Tardiphaga sp. 709: one gene and its partner. The protein of the gene in region 1 interacts with the protein of each later gene in a pairwise test. Links are inferred from orthologs where the notes say so. Each region holds a gene or a part of one and is shown on either strand. Other genes may lie near its edges. The genes, in order: RSO67_RS04035 and RSO67_RS17250.

Region 1 (8,603 bases):
GCGCTTGTGGTTGCGCCTTCGTTCGCATCTGCCCAGGTCGCACCGCCGCCTACCACGCCGCCACCGACGACACCGCCGCCAGCAGCCGCACCGGTGCCCTCATCAACCGACTTCAATGCCGGGCAATCCGCCGGCATCGCCATTGGCGATCTCGGTAGCCAGTTCCTGCGTCGCCTCGGCGATCAGGCGAGCTACGGCTTCAACCGCGCGTCGCGCACCAATCCCGGCGGCGGCGGCGCATCGGAGACCACCGAAGCGCCACGGTTCCGAAGCTGGGCTGAATTCTATGGCGTCGGCGCGAATACAAGCGCGTTCGGAGGTTTCGTCGGCGACAAGCGCAGAACCATCGGCGGCGTCGCCGGGATCGGCGCGCGGCTGATGCCGGGCGTCAATGTCGGGCTGTCGGTGGACCAGAGCCACACCACGATCGATATTCCGCTGGCGCTGCAATCCGCGACGCTCGACCTCACGCAAATCGGCCTCAACGCATCGGTCGATCAGGGTGCGTGGACCTGGGCAATCGCATTGGTGCACGGCTTCGGCGATATCAACTCCCGCCGCGATACGGGCCTCGGGCTCGCCAGCGCCGGCTACAATGCGCGGATCGACGGCGCGCTCACCGAGCTGAGCTACTACTGGACTTACGAACAGGCGCGCATCGTACCCAAGGCCGCGTTCGAATACACCCGCGCCACAACAGGCGCGATGCAGGAACTTGGCGGCCTCAATCCCGTCAATGCGAGCGGCGCCTCAGCCGAGCGTGCGCGTATCCTGATTGGCGCAGAAGTCGGACGTTACTGGATATTCGATCAGAAGATTCTGGATCTGTCGGGCTATGCCAAATTCGTCGACAACGTGCATCAGCGCTTTAGCAACGTTACGGTTAGCCTGGGTTCCGAAAGCATCACCGTTCAGGGGATCGGCGAAAGCCAGTACGGCGCGGATGCCGGCGCATCGGCGTCGCTGAGCCTCAGCAACACCGCACGTCTCTATCTCAATTATGACGGCAAGTTCCGCGCCTATTCGCAGTCCCACCAGGGAACGCTGGGCTTCGAATTCAAGTTCTAGAAACCACCGGATTCCAGAAACAAAAAAGCGGGCGAAAGGCAAATGCCCCTCGCCCGCTTTGCGTTTTTATTGAATTAGGCCGCCTGCTCGGCGTGCCCTGCCATGCTGCGACGACGCCACAGCGTTCCAACAGCGAGCACCACAGCGACACCAATCAGACCGCAGACGATCTCGCCACCATGCCCCCCATTGGTGAAACGAATACCAAGGCCCAGCGATGACATCAGGCTGTCGAGGCCAGTGCCGACCGAACCGCTGAAGAAGCTGTGCATCAGCGGCAGGACCGCAGGATCCGTCGCGATCACTTCGCCGGCGACCCAGCCCAGCAGGGCCGCACCGAGCCAGACCAGAACCGGCAGACGGGTCAGCAGCGCCATGATCAACGCCGCGCCAGCCACAATCAGCGGCACGCTGATGGCGAGACCGAGGATCAACAGCGGCACGCTGCCATTGGCAGCGGCAGCAACTGCAATGACGTTGTCGAGGCTCATCACGATATCGGCGACGACGACGATCTGCACAGCGGCCCACAGATGCGAGGCAGCCTTGACGCCGTCCTCTTCTTCCTGCTCGGGAACCAGCAGTTTGGCCGCGATCACGATCAGCGCGAGACCGCCCACCAGCTTGAGGTAGGGCAATTCCATCAATGTGGCGACGATGCCGGTGAAAATGATACGCAGGATGACGGCCGCAGCGGCGCCGAGGATCATGCCCCACATGCGCTGCTTCGGTTCGAGGCCGCGGCAGGCCAGCGCGATCACGAGGGCGTTGTCGCCGGACAGCAGAACGTTGATCCAGATGATCTTGCCGACGGCTACCCAGAATGCGGGCTGCTGCATTTCGACCTGAAACTGAACGAAAACCGACTTGATCGTCGCCGGATCGAGAATATGCAGCAACCAGTCCACAGCGCGCCCCTTTGTTTGTTCGTTTTGATTGGAAAGGTCGGCGCGCCCCCGCGCGCCGACCGGTCGTCAATTCGGCTGGAAGTTTAGCCGACGATCTCGTTGCCCGAGAAGAACTGTGCGATCTCGATCGCTGCAGTTTCCGGGGCGTCCGAACCGTGCACCGAGTTCTCGCCGATCGACTTGGCGTGAAGCTTGCGGATGGTGCCATCAGCAGCCTTCGACGGGTCGGTTGCGCCCATCACATCGCGATGCTTGAGGACGGCGTTCTCGCCTTCCAGCACCTGCACGACAACAGGACCCGAGGTCATGAAGTCCACCAGTTCGCCGAAGAACGGGCGTTCCTTGTGAACGGCGTAGAAAGTGCCGGCCTGTTCGCGGGTCATACGGATGCGCTTCTGCGCGACGATCCGCAGGCCGGCCTTTTCGATCAGCGCGTTGATCGCACCGGTCAGATTGCGCTCGGTCGCGTCGGGCTTCAGAATCGAAAAGGTACGCTCGATAGCCATGATTTATCCTTGAATAACAGTCGCTGGAAGATGGCGGCTTATATCGACGCTATCCGGGAACGGCAAGCGATCCGTCCAAATGTCGCAGGCCCCATTTTGGCAGATCCGGCGCTCGAAATTACCTAGATGTCATCCACATGAACCATTCCTGACAGGGCTGGCGCGATCCGGTTCAGCTTTCCCCTCCTAGACTGCCTGCAATGACCCCGGCCAACGGCATTTGCCCCCGGCGCCATATTCACAGCAGGCGCAACACGCGCCGCACCAGAGGAGATGAGAATGTTCCGCAAGATCGCACTGACTTTGGTTGCAGCGGCCTCATTGGGCGCCGCGGCGCTGGCTCCCACCTCGGCTTCCGCCTGGGGAGGCCACGGCGGATGGCACGGCGGTGGCTGGCATGGCGGCGGCTGGCATCGCGGCTGGGGCGGACCACGCTTCGTCGGCGGGCCGGTTTACGGCTATGGCGGCGGCGGATGTCTCGTCCGCCGGGTCGTTCCGACCCCGTGGGGACCGCGTTGGCGACTGGTCAATCGCTGCTACTGACGCTCCACTAACAGTAAAATACCGCCCGGCCGTTCCCTCGGCCGGGCTTTTTCTTGGCAGATCCATCGACGATTCATCGAATTTTGACTCAAACAGCCTCAAATCCATAAATCTTGAAACAATTTCGGCCCGCACGACTTGCCTTAGTGTCATTCAACTGCCACGAGCGCCGGGAAGACAATGCAGAACCAGTTCATCAATAATGGCGAAGAGCACATCGACCGCACCACCAGCGTGGCGATTTGCAATGCCATCGGCGAACGGCTGCGCCGGGATGTCGGCCCGGACGATGCCCTGCCCTCCCATCTGCAGACGCTGATCGACCGGATGCGGCAGCAGGATGAAAACACCGGCAGCCGTTAACAGCAGAATTGATCTTCTACGCACCGTTGGCGACCAAATCGGGGTTGCCTTTGTGCGTCGCAGCGGTGACAACCCCGCATGCTTTCCATCACAGACATTTCGATCCGGATCGCCGGACGCCTGCTCATTGACGAGAGCACGGTACAGATTGCGCCGGGAGCCCGCGTGGGTTTCGTCGGCCGCAACGGCGTCGGTAAATCGACACTTTTTCATGCCATTCGCGGCGATCTGGCCACAGAAACCGGGAGTATCTCGATCCCGCCCCGCTGGCGTATTGGCAGCCTCGCCCAGGAGGCGCCAGACGGCCCCGAAAGCTTGATCTCCGTCGTCTTGAAAGCCGATCTCGAGCGCGACGCGCTGCTGAAGGAAGCCGAGACTGCCTCCGATCCGGAGCGCATTTCCGACATCCAGACCCGCCTTGTCGATATCGATGCGCATTCCGCGCCCGCTCGCGCCGCAGCGATTCTGAGCGGCCTTGGCTTCTCAGCTGAAGCCCAGTTGCGCTCCTGTTCCGAATTCTCCGGTGGCTGGCGCATGCGCGTGGCACTTGCAGCGACGCTGTTTTCGGCGCCGGACCTGTTGTTGCTAGACGAACCGACCAACTATCTCGATCTCGAAGGCACGCTGTGGCTCGAGGATCATCTCGCCAACTATCCGCGCACGGTCATCGTCATCAGCCATGACCGCGACCTGCTCGATACGTCGGTGAACGAGATCCTGCATCTCGACCGCGGCAAGCTCGTGCATTATCGCGGGACTTACTCAAATTACGAAGAGTTCCGCGCCAACAAGGAGGCGCTCGACGCCAAGAACGTCAAGCGTCAGGAAGCCGAGCGCAAGCGGCTGCAGGACTTCGTCGATCGCTTCAAGGCCAAGGCCTCCAAGGCACGTCAGGCACAATCGCGCGTAAAGATGCTTGAGCGCATGAAGCCAATCTCAGCGCTGGTAACGCAAGACGTGCGCGAGATCGTCTTCCCTGCGCCCGAGAAGATCCTGTCGCCGCCGATTCTCGCGGTGGACAATGTGTCGGTCGGCTATGAGCCCGGCAAGCCGGTACTCAATCAGGTGACACTCCGCATCGATACCGAGGATCGCATTGCCCTGCTCGGCTCCAACGGTAATGGCAAGTCAACGCTCGTCAAGCTGCTGGCGAACAAGCTGAAACCATTTTCAGGATCGATCACCCGCGCCGACAAACTGTCGATCGCTTACTTTGCCCAGCATCAGCTCGACGAGCTGGTGATGGACAACTCCGTCTATGATCACGTCCGCAAGCTGATGCCCGACATGCCGGAATCGAAAATCCGCGCGCGTGCCGGCAATATCGGCTTTTCCGGCAAGGCCGCGGATACGATCGTAAAAAGCCTGTCCGGCGGCGAAAAGGCGCGGCTACTGCTGGGGCTCGCAACTTTCTACGGTCCGAACATGATCATCCTGGACGAACCGACCAACCATCTCGATATCGACAGCCGCGCAGCGCTGGCCGAGGCGATCAACGAATTCCCCGGCGCGGTGATCATGGTCTCCCATGATCGCTATCTGATCGAGGCCTGCGCAGACCAGCTCTGGGTTGTGGCCGACCGCACCGTCACCAATTTCGACGGCGATCTCGACGACTATCGCAAAGTCGTCATGCAAGCCCGCGGCATGCGCGCGCCGACGCGCGACCGCGCAAACACGGACCGCGAAAAACTGGCGAAGCCTAAAGAAAAGAAAGTCCCGCTCAAGCAGCAGGTCGCCGAAGCAGAATCCGAGATGGAGCGGATCACCGCCATCATCGCCAAGATCGATACTGCGCTCGCATTGCCCGACCTGTTCAAGAAGGATCCGAAGCAGGCCACGCAACTCACCAAAGCCCGCGCCGCTGCGGCGGACGCATTGCAACGCGCCGAAGAGCAATGGCTGAGCGCGAGTTCTCTGCATGAAGAAGCGAACGGCTGAAACGCAGCCGTCGCTTACTTCGACATCATCACGAAAGGATCAGGTCGCGGCGCGCTTCTTGGCCTTCGGACGCGCGGTCTTCGGCTGCTCAACTTCCGGACCGCGTTCGACCACGGTCAGACGACCGGCGGTAAACGTATAGATGCCAGCACGCGGACCGCGCAGATAGGTCAGCACGGCAACGCGATCGCCGCGCGGGCTGGTCGAGAGGCTGACATTGTCGGGTGCGCCTGCACCACGCGCCACGTCGCATTCGGTATGGCCGAGCGCCACGACGCCAGTTTGAACCGGCGCACCTGCGGTACCATCGGCAAGCGCGTTGGCATCACGCGGCGCCATGCCCGGGCACGCACCGTCAGCGCTGATGAGATCCTGCGGACTGACGGCCTGCTCAGGCGACAGCGGCGGCGTCTCGATCGAAACATTCTTGATGAATACGCGACCTGGCTTGGAGAACCAGTCGGCATCCTTGGACAGCAGATCCGTGGAGAATGCGTCACCGCCCACGCCGGCGCAGCCAGCAAGCAATGGCGCAGCAAGCAGCAGCACGAGCAGACCGTTTCGATGAAGCTTTTCTTGTCGCACGATTACGCAACCCCAAGACAGGCGATAAGCGCCTGTAACATCATTCATTTGCGGCACTACCATGACACAGCGGTAGATACCGGTGAGGAAATCTACAATTATCATTAATTGCAGCAGATCGCCAATCGCCAGCTAATTCTTGCGCTGCCACCGGCCACGTTCATCGGTCTGCCAGTAAGTGGCGGTAAAGCCCCTCGCCTTACAATCAGTCCAGGCTGCTCGCGCTGCAGCGAGTGCATCGGCATCGTCGCCGTTAAATACCAGCACCATGCGCTCATAGCCGTCGGCATCGGCCGGCACCGCCGCGCTGTCCACAAGGAACCGGACCTGGGCACGATTGGGATTGCCCTCTTCGATCGCGAGAATGATCGGCTGATCCGCCGCGTCTGCCACACGCCAGGTCGCGTGCGGCAGAAATGAATCATCACGATAGGTCCACAAATGCGCATCGAGCGCATCGGCGCGCTCTTCTGATGTGGATTGCACTACGACACGCCAGCCGCGCTCGAGTGACTTCTCGAGCAGCGGCGGCAGCACGCTCTCCAGCGTCATGTTCTGCAGGTGATAGAACAGGACCTCGGTCATCGTGTCGGACTACTTCTTCGCCTCGTAATAATCAGCAACAAGCCGATCCAGCAGCCGCACGCCGTAACCCGAGCCCCAGCTCTGATTGATCTCGGTCTTCGGCGCGCCCATGGCGGTGCCGGCGATATCGAGATGCGCCCACGGCGTATCGTCGACGAAACGCTGCAGGAACTGCGCCGCAGTGATCGAGCCGCCATTGCGCGTGCCGGTGTTCTTCATGTCGGCGAATTGCGAGTCGATCTGCTTGTCGTATTCCGGACCGAGCGGCATCCGCCAGACACGTTCGCCGGTGGTCTGTCCGACGGTGGACAGACGCTCAGCGAGTTCATCATTGTTGGAGAACATGCCGGCATATTCGGTACCGAGCGCGACCATGATCGCACCGGTCAGCGTCGCCAGATCGACCATGAATTTCGGCTTGAACTTCTTCGCCACATACCAGAGCACATCGGCCAGTACGAGACGGCCTTCAGCGTCGGTGTTGATGATTTCGATGGTCTGACCGGACATCGACGTCACGATGTCGCCCGGACGCTGCGCGTTGCCATCCGGCATGTTTTCGACGATGCCGATGGCGCCGACGACATTGACCTTGGCCTTGCGGCCCGCGAGTGCATGCATCAGGCCAACGACGCAGGCTGCGCCGCCCATATCGCCCTTCATGTCTTCCATGCTGCCGGCCGGCTTGATGGAGATGCCGCCGGTATCGAAGGTCACGCCCTTGCCGATGAAGGCGACAGGCTGCTCACCCTTCTTGCCACCGTTCCAGCGCATCACCACCATGCGGCCGGGACGCACAGATCCCTGGGATACGCCGAGCAGCGCGCCCATGCCAAGCTTGGTCATCGCCTTGACGTCGAGCACTTCGACCGTGACGCCGAGCTTCTTTAACTCACCTGCGCGGCGCGCAAATTCGGCGGGAAACAGCACATTCGGCGGCTCATTCACGAGCTCGCGGGCCAGCACGACACCGTTCACGATATGATTGCCCGGCGCAAAGGCCCTCTTGGCTGCGGCGACGTCGCTCACGGCCAGCGAAACCGCGACGCTGCCGGGCGTCTCATCGGCTTCCTTCTTCTTGGTTTTGTAACGATCGAATTTGTAAGCGCGCAGCAATACGCCGGAGGCGACCGATGCCGCCTGCTCCGGCATCATTGCCCCCGAAGCCAGCTCCGCGATGACGGTCACCGCCTCATTGCTGCCGCCGACCTTGCCGGCGAGCACGCCGCCAAATTTCAGCAGATCGGTCTCCTTCAGATCGGCCGGCTTGCCGGTGCCGATCACGATGAGACGCGACGCCTTGATGCCGTCCGGGGCCAGGATGTCGAGCGTCGATGCGCTCTTGCCCTTGAACTTGCTGGTTGTAGCCGCGCGCTTCACAGTTGCTGCGGCGTCCCCGAGAGCCTTGGTCGCGGCAGGACCGAATTTCAACGTTTCGTCGCAGAACACCACAAGAGCACCGCGCGCAGCATTAGCAAACGGGACGAAGCCGACCTTGACGGCGTCGGACATGGCAAATTCCTCCAGAAGATCAGGGCTGTCGCAGGGGTCGGCGCGGAATCCGGTCAGTGCGGCGGGGTTCAAGTGTTTTGTTGTCGTCGCAGCGTGAACCGTCAAGACAGGTTCTGACCGAAACCGCCAAGGATCGATAGTTTCTTGTGTTTCCCCCGAGGGAAACCCAACCGCGCGTAACCCACGATTCGGGCATTGCCTGTGTCCGAATGTGTCGACTCTGACCTTAGGTGACGGTCTTGCCAACAAACGGGCCCTACCGACGAACCCGGTTCCTCGCCGCCAAGTGAGTTGCGAAGCATTTCAGTGGCCCAAGGGACACATCGGGCACATAATTAACCATATCTTGAGCGAGCCATCCCCCGGCCATTTTGTTGACCAATCAAAGGGATGCTAAGTGAGATGATGGGCTTGTGAGGATCGCGGCATGTCCTTTTGGGGGTCCCCTTGCGGGATTGGATATGCGGGCGGCTTTAATGGCCGGAATGGGGATTGATCGGACCGATGGGGTCTATCGACAGGTATATTTTCCGCACGACGCTGGCGTCGTTTGCGGTGGTTCTGGTCAGCCTGACGGGCGTGATCTGGATCA
Region 2 (9,185 bases), 2.8 Mb from region 1 along the record:
CCTGACATCGGCGACGCCCGCGTTCTTCAGCGCGAGGAACGTGTTCGACGCCCGCGCGCCTTTGAAACAATAGAGATAGACAGTGGTCGACGGCGTGATGCCGACGGTCGCGCATTCGGCGAGGATCTCGTTCTTCGACTTGAAGCGCGGACCTTCCGATGTCGGCTTCATCATGCGGTACCACTCGATCCAGACAGCACCGGGAATGCGGCCCATGCGCGGGCAGAAATCCTTGCCGTAAGGCGACGAGCTTTCGCCGATCCACTCGTCGACATCGCGCACGTCGAGGATGGCGATCGACGGATTGCCGAGCGCGCCCTGCATGGTGCCTGCATCGATCAGGATCGAACCGGCTTCCGGCTTGATGGCGAAGGATGCTGCTGGCGGCGTCGGAACATCCGTGGTGGTCGGCAGGCCCTTCATGGTCCAGGCCTCAAAGCCGCCATGCAGAACCTTGATCCTGGGATAGCCAAGAAACTCCAGCAGAAAGTAGCCGCGGCAGGACTGGCCGAAGCCGGAATTCATCGACTGTTCGTAGATCACGGCCGTCTCACTGCCGGAGAGGCCTGCACCGCCAAACGCTTCGGCGAACTTCTTCTTCAACTCGTCCATGCCTTCCGGCGTCGAGGTGGCGAGGAACGTAAAGATCTCATGGAGATTGACGGCGCCGGGGATATGCCCGGCCGCATAGGCGTCGGGATTGCGCGTGTCGATGATGACACAAGGTTCTGACTTCATGAACGTGACGAGGTCGTCTGCGGAAATGAGAACTTCAGCCATTGAAAGCCTCCACTGTGTTGAACCGTCGTTGTTGAATCGTTTGTGCTGAATCGCCTGTCGTTTCGCCGTGACTTAAGTCAATTCGCTTTCTGTTCGCGTAATCGGGTTCATTTGCATGATCGGGATCACGCCCCGCCCTGGTCTCCCTGATAGTCGCGCGCATTGTCTGCGAGCATTTTTCTGAGCTGCTTGGTGGCGGGAGTGACGATCGCCACGAAATAGGCTTCACGCAGCCGGCGCTGGGCGCGGTGCGATTTCAGATAGCCACGGGCGCCACAATGCAGCATGGCTGCATGTGCTGCGGCGACGGCGGCATCGCCCGCGCGCAGACGCAGTTCGACGACGCTGCGCCAATAGGCATTGCTGGTATCAAAGGGCGTGGCGACGAGCATCATCGTCTCGGCTTCCATCTTCGCCAGCAGACCCGCGAAATCCTCGGGCTGCTGCGGCAGGAAGCAATTGACGTGGGCGAGCGACGGCTTGACGCTCTCCATGATAGCAACGCAATCGCGCACCAGTCCGAGGCCCATGCCCATCTGCATCAGGATGAACCCCGCGCGAATTTTCTTCACGAAAGGCATCGCCGGTGCCGCGAGCACCTGATCGTCGGGAATGAAGACATCGCGGAATTGCACGGCGTAGGTGCCGGTACCGTCCATGGCGAGGAACGGCTTGCATGGCGTCAGCGAGAGATTCTCGTCTGCGCAGTCGGCGAGGAACATCACCTTCTCGCCGGAGCCGTCATCGAGTTCGAAGATGGTGCCGAACATGTGGTCGGGACCAAGATTCGACACCCATGGCAGAGCACCGCGCACGATATAGCCGCCATCAATGCGGCGACCTTTCAGCTTGAGCTTCTCGATGCCAAAGAAGCTCTTCATCGGATTGGAGAGGCCGGTGCCGCCAAGCAGCTTGCCGCTCGTGGCATCGCTCAGATACTTCGCCTTCAGTGCGGCGTTGTCTGAGTTGAGGATGTACCAGACCAGCGTGTTCTGGCACCACGCCATGAAGGCCGTGGAGCCGCAGGTCTCGCCGATAGTGGTGATGCCCGCGATCGTCTCGCCGAGATCCGCGTGTGCCGACCAGGCACCGACATCGCCGAGATGACGTAGCGCCCGATCCGGATAGATCGTGCCTTCATCGATCTCCAAAGCGATCGGCGAAAGATCGGTGCGCGCGACGGCAGCTATTCGTTCAACGAGCGACGGCGTGTCGCCCGTCACCTCAACATCGTCAGATTTCCGCAGCACTGCCGTCGTGGTCATGTCGATCTCCGTCACACGCAAGGAAGAGAGACTGCGGCCGCATCGCTGCGGCCGCGCTAACTCACATTCAGGCAGAGACTTCGAGATTGACTGGGCGCGTAAACGTGTTGGCGACGGGCGACCACTTCTTGACGTGGATGATCAGCGCATCGATCTCGGCCTGCGGAACGCCTTCGCATTCCATGTCGACCTTGATACGCACATCGGTAAAACCGACCGGCTTCTCGCTGATATCGCCGGTGCCCCAGACAGCTGTGATGTTGAGATCGCCTTCGAGCTGCAGCTCGAGTTTGTTGACGGTCCAGCCACGATGCACGGCATTGGCGTGCAGACCGACGGCGATGCACGAGCCAAGCGCCGCCAATGACGCCTCTGACGGATTCGGCGCAGTGTCGTCGCCGAGCAGCGCCGGCGGCTCATCGACGATGTAAGGCGGCAGGTTGCGGATGTAGTTGGCGTGGCGGAACTTGCCCTCGGCCACCGTTTTGCACTTCAGCGTCTTGATGACATTGGGATTAGCTTTGCCGTTGGCGATCAGCTGTTCGAGGCCGCCTTTGTCAATCGGCGCGAGGCAGCCGGTCAGGGCGGTTTTTGCGGCAACAGCAGTCATTGGTTTTCTCCCTTGGGAATTGGAAAGATACAGAACGTTCTGTAGCTTTGCAGAAACCGTGCCAGCGTCGGCCGATGCGAAAATCATCATGGGATCAGCGAGTTGCACAATTGGCGCAAAATGGGGCGCAGGCTGAACTGCCGCTTAGCGCGGCAAAAGCGTATTTACCCGCTCGAATATTGGTCAGGAACCGATGATCGCTTGCGCCCCGCGCGCGCCATGACATATGACAGGGCATGACTGATGCGATGCCGCAGGCTGTCGAAAGCAATGTTCCGCAGGTAACGCCGCGGGAGCGGCTGATGGACGCGGCAACAAGGCTGTTCTGCAAGAATGGCATCAATGCCACCGGCATAGACGCCATCGTCAGTGAGGCCGGCACGGCGAAAACCACGCTCTACAAGAACTTCAAATCGAAGGACGATCTCGTCGACGCCGTGCTCAAGGCGGAAAGTGAGGCTTGGCGCGGCTGGTTCATTGCAGCCGTGGAACGCGCCAAAACCCCGCGTGAAAAGCTGGATTCTATCTTCCCCGCGCTGAAGAGCTGGTTTGCCGAAGAGACCTATTATGGCTGTGTTTTCATCAATGCAGTCGGCGAGCACTCCAAGGACGAGACCCGGCTGCGCGACATCACGATCCGGCACAAATCGTTTATTCTCAAGCACATCTCCGGACTGGCTGAAGCCGCCGGCGCCAAGAAGCCGGACTTTCTCGCGCACCAGATCGGCCTCTTGATGGACGGCGCCATTGTCGCCGCCATGGTGACCCGCGATCCGACTGTCGCGGACGCCGCCGGTATGGCTGCCAATGCCCTGCTCGACGAGGCCTGCGGACCGCCCAAAATCCGCCGCACCCGGCGCGCCGGACTGCAAGGAGGCGCTGCCGCTTTGGCTAAGGAAGACCTCAGTGTCGTCGACTGAAATCAGCGGACATTATCTCGCGCACAAAGAATTGACGAAATATTCAGTTCTTCGTGCTTTTCAGGGCGCACATTCGGATTAAATAGGGTAGAAGCTCGCTCGACTTTAGGATGGTCCGGCAACCGGATCAGCCCTCGTTAAAATTTCCGCGCGATACCAAATCAGGACGCCATCATGTCTCGCCAGGACGCGAACGCCGCCTTTGCACTCTCCTCATTTCTGCAAGGCGCAAACGCCACTTACATCGACGAACTCTATGCCCGTTACGAAAAGGACCCCTCCTCGGTGGACGCCGAGTGGCAGGAGTTCTTCAAGAGCCTGAAGGACTCGCCCGCCGACGTTCAAAAGAACGCCGAAGGCCCGTCCTGGGAGAAGGCCAACTGGCCGCTGACGCCCAAGGACGACCTGACCTCCGCCATGGACGGCAACTGGGCCCAGGTCGAGAAGGTGATGGGCGCCAAGCTCGCCGCCAAGACCGCGCAGCCCGGTGCTGCCGCCCCGACCGGCGACATCAATCAGGCGACCCGCGATTCGGTGCGCGCCTTGATGCTGATCCGCGCCTTCCGCATGCGCGGCCATTTCCACGCCAATCTCGATCCGCTGGGCATCGAAGGCCAGAAGGATCACGAGGAGCTCGATCCGCGCTCCTACGGCTTCACCGATGCCGACTACGACCGCAAGATCTTCCTCGATAACGTCATCGGCCTCGAATACGGCACGCTGCGCGAGATCGTTGCGATCCTGCAGCGCACCTACTGCCAGACCCTCGGCGTCGAGTTCATGCACATTTCCAACCGCGCACAGAAGGCGTGGATCCAGGAACGTATCGAAGGCCCGGACAAGGAAATCAGCTTCACGCCGGAAGGCCGCCGCGCCATCCTCCAGAAGCTGGTCGAAGCCGACGGCTTCGAGAAGTTTTGCGACGTCAAGTTCACCGGTACCAAGCGCTTCGGCCTCGACGGCGGCGAATCACTGATCCCAGCGCTGGAACAGATCATCAAGCGCGGCGGCAGCCTCGGTGTCCGTGACATCGTCGTCGGCATGCCACATCGCGGTCGCCTCAATGTGTTGACCCAGGTGATGGGCAAGCCGCACCGCGCGCTGTTCCATGAATTCAAGGGCGGCTCGGCCAATCCGGACGAGGTCGAAGGCTCGGGTGACGTCAAGTATCACCTCGGCGCCTCGTCGGATCGCGAGTTCGACAACAACAATATCCATCTGTCGCTGACGGCGAACCCGTCGCATCTTGAAATCGTCGATCCCGTGGTGCTCGGAAAGGTCCGCGCCAAGCAGGACCAGAATGGTGATCCGCCGGACCAGCGTATTTCCGTGCTGCCGCTGCTGATGCATGGCGATGCGGCCTTCGCAGGTCAGGGCGTGGTCGCGGAATGCTTCGCGCTGTCGGACCTGAAGGGCTATCGCACCGGCGGTTCGATCCACTTCATCGTCAACAACCAGATCGGCTTCACCACCTATCCGCGTTACTCCCGTTCGTCGCCCTATCCGTCCGACGTCGCGAAAATGATCGATGCTCCGATCTTCCACGTGAACGGCGACGATCCGGAAGCGGTGGTGTTCGCCGCCAAGATCGCGATCGAGTTCCGGCAGAAGTTCCACAAGCCTGTCGTCATCGACATGTTCTGCTATCGCCGCCACGGCCATAACGAAGGCGACGAGCCAGCGTTCACCCAGCCGGTGATGTACAAGAAGATCGGCGCGCATCAGTCGACGCTGGATATCTATGCCAAGCGCATCATCGCCGATGGCGTGATGACCGAAGGCGAAGTCGACAAGGCGAAGGCCGACTGGCGCGCCCGTCTCGATGCCGAGCTCGAAGCCGGCGCCGGCTACAAGCCGAACAAGGCTGACTGGCTCGACGGCAAGTGGGCCGGCTTCAAATATGCCGACCAGGAGGAAGATCCCCGTCGCGGCGTGACCGGCGTCGACGTCAAGACGCTGAAAGAGATCGGCGCCAAGATCACCAAGGTGCCCGATGGTTTCCGCGTTCACCGCACGGTGCAGCGTTTCCTCGACACCCGCGCCAAGGCGATCGACAGTGGCGAAGGCATCGACTGGGCGACCGGCGAGGCACTGGCATTCTGTACCCTGATGGAAGAAGGCCACCATGTCCGGCTGTCCGGCCAGGACTCGGAGCGCGGTACCTTCTCGCAGCGCCATTCGGTGCTGTTCGACCAGGAAGACGAAAGCCGCTACACGCCGTTCAACCACCTCAAGCCCGACCAGGGTCACTACGAGGTCATCAACTCGCTGCTGTCCGAAGAAGCCGTGCTCGGCTTCGAATACGGCTACTCGCTGGCCGAGCCGAAGGCGCTGACCATCTGGGAAGCGCAGTTCGGCGACTTCGCCAACGGCGCACAGGTGCTGTTCGACCAGTTCATCTCCTCGGGTGAACGCAAGTGGCTGCGTATGTCGGGCCTCGTCTGCCTGCTGCCGCATGGCTATGAAGGCCAGGGCCCGGAGCATTCCTCCGCACGCCTTGAGCGTTTCCTGCAGATGTGTGCGGAAGACAACATGCAGGTGGTCTATCCGACCACTCCGGCCAACTACTTCCACATGCTGCGTCGTCAGTTGAAGCGTGAGATCTGCAAGCCGCTGATCGTCATGACGCCGAAGTCGCTGCTGCGCCACAAGCGTGCGGTGTCGAAGCTGAGCGAACTCGGTGCCGACACCTCGTTCCACCGCGTGTTGTTCGACGATGCGGAGAAGCTGCCGGACGAGAAGATCAAGCTCACCGCCGACAACAAGATCCGTCGCGTCGTGCTGTGCTCGGGCAAGGTCTATTACGACCTCTACGAGGAGCGCGAGAAGCGCGGCATCGACGATGTCTACCTGATGCGCATCGAGCAGCTCTATCCGGTGCCGCTGAAGACGCTGGTGCAGGAGCTGACCCGCTTCAAGGGTGCGGAATTCGTCTGGTGTCAGGAAGAGCCGCGCAACATGGGCGGCTGGCACTTCATCGAACCGTATCTTGAATGGGTGCTCAACCAGATCAACGCCACCCACAAGCGTCCGCGTTACGCCGGCCGCGCAGCTTCGGCAGCGACCGCCACCGGCCTGATGTCCAAGCATCTCGCCCAGCTCAAGGCCTTCCTCGACGAAGCGCTCGGCTAAGCCTCCATTCTGTTGGCGAATGCCCCGCACCCGCGGGGCATTCGCATATTCCCATTGATTTCAAGTTCAGGCAGGGATGACCGAGCGGGTCGCCACGCCACAAGAGGAAATAGACAATGACTGAAATTCGCGTTCCCACGCTCGGCGAATCCGTGACGGAAGCCACCATCGGCCGCTGGTTCAAGAAGGCTGGCGATGCCGTCGCCGTTGACGAGCCGTTGGTCGAACTCGAGACCGACAAGGTCACGATCGAGGTGCCCGCGCCGTCCGCTGGCGTACTCGGCGAAATCGTTGCCAAGGATGGCGAGACCGTCGCTGTCGGCGCACTGCTCGGCCAGATCACCGATGGTGCCGGTGGCGCCAAACCGGCTGCTGCTCCCGCGAAGCCCGCTGCCCCGGCTCCGGCCGCTGCACCTGCCGCTGCTGCGCCTGCTCCCGCTCAGAAGTCCGCACCCGTCGATGCGCCGCTGGCGCCGTCGGTCCGCAAGATCTCGGCAGAGAGCGGCATCGATGCCGCCACCGTCCCCGGCTCGGGCAAGGATGGCCGCGTGACCAAGGGCGACATGCTCGCTGCGATCGAAAAGGCTGCGTCAGCACCGACGCCGATCAATCAGTCTGCCGCCGCCGTGCAGGTACGCGCGCCGTCACCCGCTGACGATGCTGCCCGCGAAGAGCGCGTGAAAATGACGCGTCTGCGTCAGACCATCGCGCGCCGTCTCAAGGACGTGCAGAACACCGCCGCGATGCTCACGACCTTCAACGAAGTCGACATGACCAACGTGATGGCGCTGCGCTCGCAGTACAAGGATGTGTTCGAGAAGAAGCACGGCACCAAGCTCGGCTTCATGGGCTTCTTCACCAAGGCCTGCGTGCAGGCGCTGAAGGATATTCCGGCCGTGAACGCCGAGATCGATGGCTCCGACCTGATCTACAAGAACTACTATCACGTCGGCGTTGCCGTCGGCACTGACAAGGGCCTCGTCGTTCCCGTGGTGCGCGACTGCGATACCAAGTCGATCTCCGACATCGAAAAAACCATTGCGGATTTCGGCAAGCGCGCCCGCGACGGCCAGCTCAAGATCGACGAAATGCAGGGTGGCACATTCACCATCACCAATGGCGGCATCTACGGCTCGCTGATGTCGACGCCGATCCTGAACGCACCGCAGTCGGCCATCCTCGGCATGCACAAGATCCAGGAACGCCCGGTCGTGGTCGGCGGCAAGATCGAGATCCGTCCGATGATGTATCTGGCGGTGTCCTACGATCACCGCGTGATCGACGGCAAGGAAGCCGTGACCTTCCTCGTCCGCGTCAAGGAAAGCCTGGAAGATCCGGCCCGTCTCGTTCTGGATCTCTGATCTCTCCTTATTCACTATTATCAGCCGGTAGCGGAGACGCTGCCGGTTGATGACCAAGAAGCCTTGATATCCGAAGCCTCGATACCTGAAGTCTTGGCACCTCAGCGAAGCTGGAGCAGGACATGACCGATAGCGTCATCATCATCACTGGTGGTAGCCGGGGTATCGGCCGCGCAACGGCGCTCAAGGCCGCGGCACGCGGGTTCAAGGTCGTGGTCGGCTTTGCCAGCAACGAAGCCGCCGCCAACGAGGTCGTTTCGAAGATCGAAGCGACCAACGGCAAGGCCATCGCGGTGAAATGCGATGTCGGCTCCGAGGCTGACATTCTTGCGCTGTTCAAGGCAGCGGACGCCTTTGGTCCTCTCGGCGCCCTGATCAACAATGCCGGCATCGTCGGCCCTTCCATCCGCGTCGATCAGATGACTGCCGAACGCATCGCCAACATGATGACGGTGAATGTCACCGGAAGCATTCTCTGCGCCCGCGAAGCCGTGAAGCGGATGTCGACCAAGCATGGCGGCAAGGGTGGCGTCATCGTCAATCTGTCATCGGTAGCCGCCAAACTGGGTGCGCCCAACACCTATGTCGACTATGCCGCGTCGAAGGGCGCGATCGATTCCTTCACCATCGGATTGGGATACGAAGTCGCAGCCGAAGGGATTCGCGTTGCCGGCATTCGGCCCGGTTTGATCGATACTGATATCCACGCATCAGGCGGCGAGCCGGATCGCGCGCATCGTCTTTCCGTCAACGTCCCGATGAAACGCGTCGGTACTGCGGATGAAGTTGCCAATGCCATCGTCTGGTTGCTGTCGGAGGACGCTTCCTACGTCACATCCACCATTCTCGACGTGTCCGGTGGCCGCTGAGGCCCTGACACCCCACATCATCTGAAGACAATACAGGACTGCATCATGGCTTCTTACGACCTCGTTGTTATCGGCACCGGACCCGGTGGTTATGTCTGCGCGATTCGCGCGGCGCAGCTCGGCATGAAGGTCGCCGTCGTCGAGAAGAACAGCACGCTGGGCGGTACGTGCCTGAACATCGGCTGCATGCCTTCGAAGGCTTTGCTCTATTCGTCGGAGCTTTTTGAGGAAGCCGGCCACTCCTTCGG

What was found.
Region 2: the proteins of RSO67_RS04035 (region 1) and RSO67_RS17250 interact in binary tests that used the Escherichia coli proteins (3 or more experiments, as listed by UniProt). The link is inferred for Tardiphaga sp. 709 from one-to-one orthologs.

What each region holds. Positions count from the first base shown.
Region 1 is NZ_CP135529.1:759,184-767,786, forward strand. What follows is about bases 2,967-5,897. They hold RSO67_RS04035 (ABC-F family ATP-binding cassette domain-containing protein), read left to right. Parts: upstream 2,967-3,466; coding sequence 3,467-5,329; downstream 5,330-5,897. Other genes in these bases: RSO67_RS04025 (sulfur globule protein precursor), read left to right, coding at 2,967-3,025; RSO67_RS04030 (hypothetical protein), read left to right, coding at 3,206-3,388; RSO67_RS04040 (hypothetical protein), read right to left, coding at 5,369-5,897. Also shown: RSO67_RS04010 (autotransporter outer membrane beta-barrel domain-containing protein), read left to right, coding at 1-1,068; RSO67_RS04015 (TerC family protein), read right to left, coding at 1,143-1,976; ndk (nucleoside-diphosphate kinase), read right to left, coding at 2,060-2,482; more of RSO67_RS04025, read left to right, coding at 2,762-2,966; more of RSO67_RS04040, read right to left, coding at 5,898-5,962; RSO67_RS04045 (DNA polymerase III subunit chi), read right to left, coding at 6,047-6,499; RSO67_RS04050 (leucyl aminopeptidase), read right to left, coding at 6,509-8,011; LPS export ABC transporter permease LptF, read left to right, coding at 8,516-8,603. UniProt on the Escherichia coli protein: Genetic data indicate it may be involved in ribosome assembly or function.
Region 2 is NZ_CP135529.1:3,525,489-3,534,673, forward strand. The notes cover bases 3,395-6,907. They hold RSO67_RS17250 (2-oxoglutarate dehydrogenase E1 component), read left to right. Parts: upstream 3,395-3,749; coding sequence 3,750-6,707; downstream 6,708-6,907. Other genes in these bases: RSO67_RS17245 (TetR/AcrR family transcriptional regulator), read left to right, coding at 3,395-3,575; odhB (2-oxoglutarate dehydrogenase complex dihydrolipoyllysine-residue succinyltransferase), read left to right, coding at 6,824-6,907. In the rest of the region: RSO67_RS17230 (sulfurtransferase), read right to left, coding at 1-780; RSO67_RS17235 (acyl-CoA dehydrogenase family protein), read right to left, coding at 906-2,045; RSO67_RS17240 (OsmC family protein), read right to left, coding at 2,113-2,655; more of RSO67_RS17245, read left to right, coding at 2,892-3,394; more of odhB, read left to right, coding at 6,908-8,068; RSO67_RS17260 (SDR family oxidoreductase), read left to right, coding at 8,191-8,937; lpdA (dihydrolipoyl dehydrogenase), read left to right, coding at 8,983-9,185. UniProt on the Escherichia coli protein: E1 component of the 2-oxoglutarate dehydrogenase (OGDH) complex which catalyzes the decarboxylation of 2-oxoglutarate, the first step in the conversion of 2-oxoglutarate to succinyl-CoA and CO(2).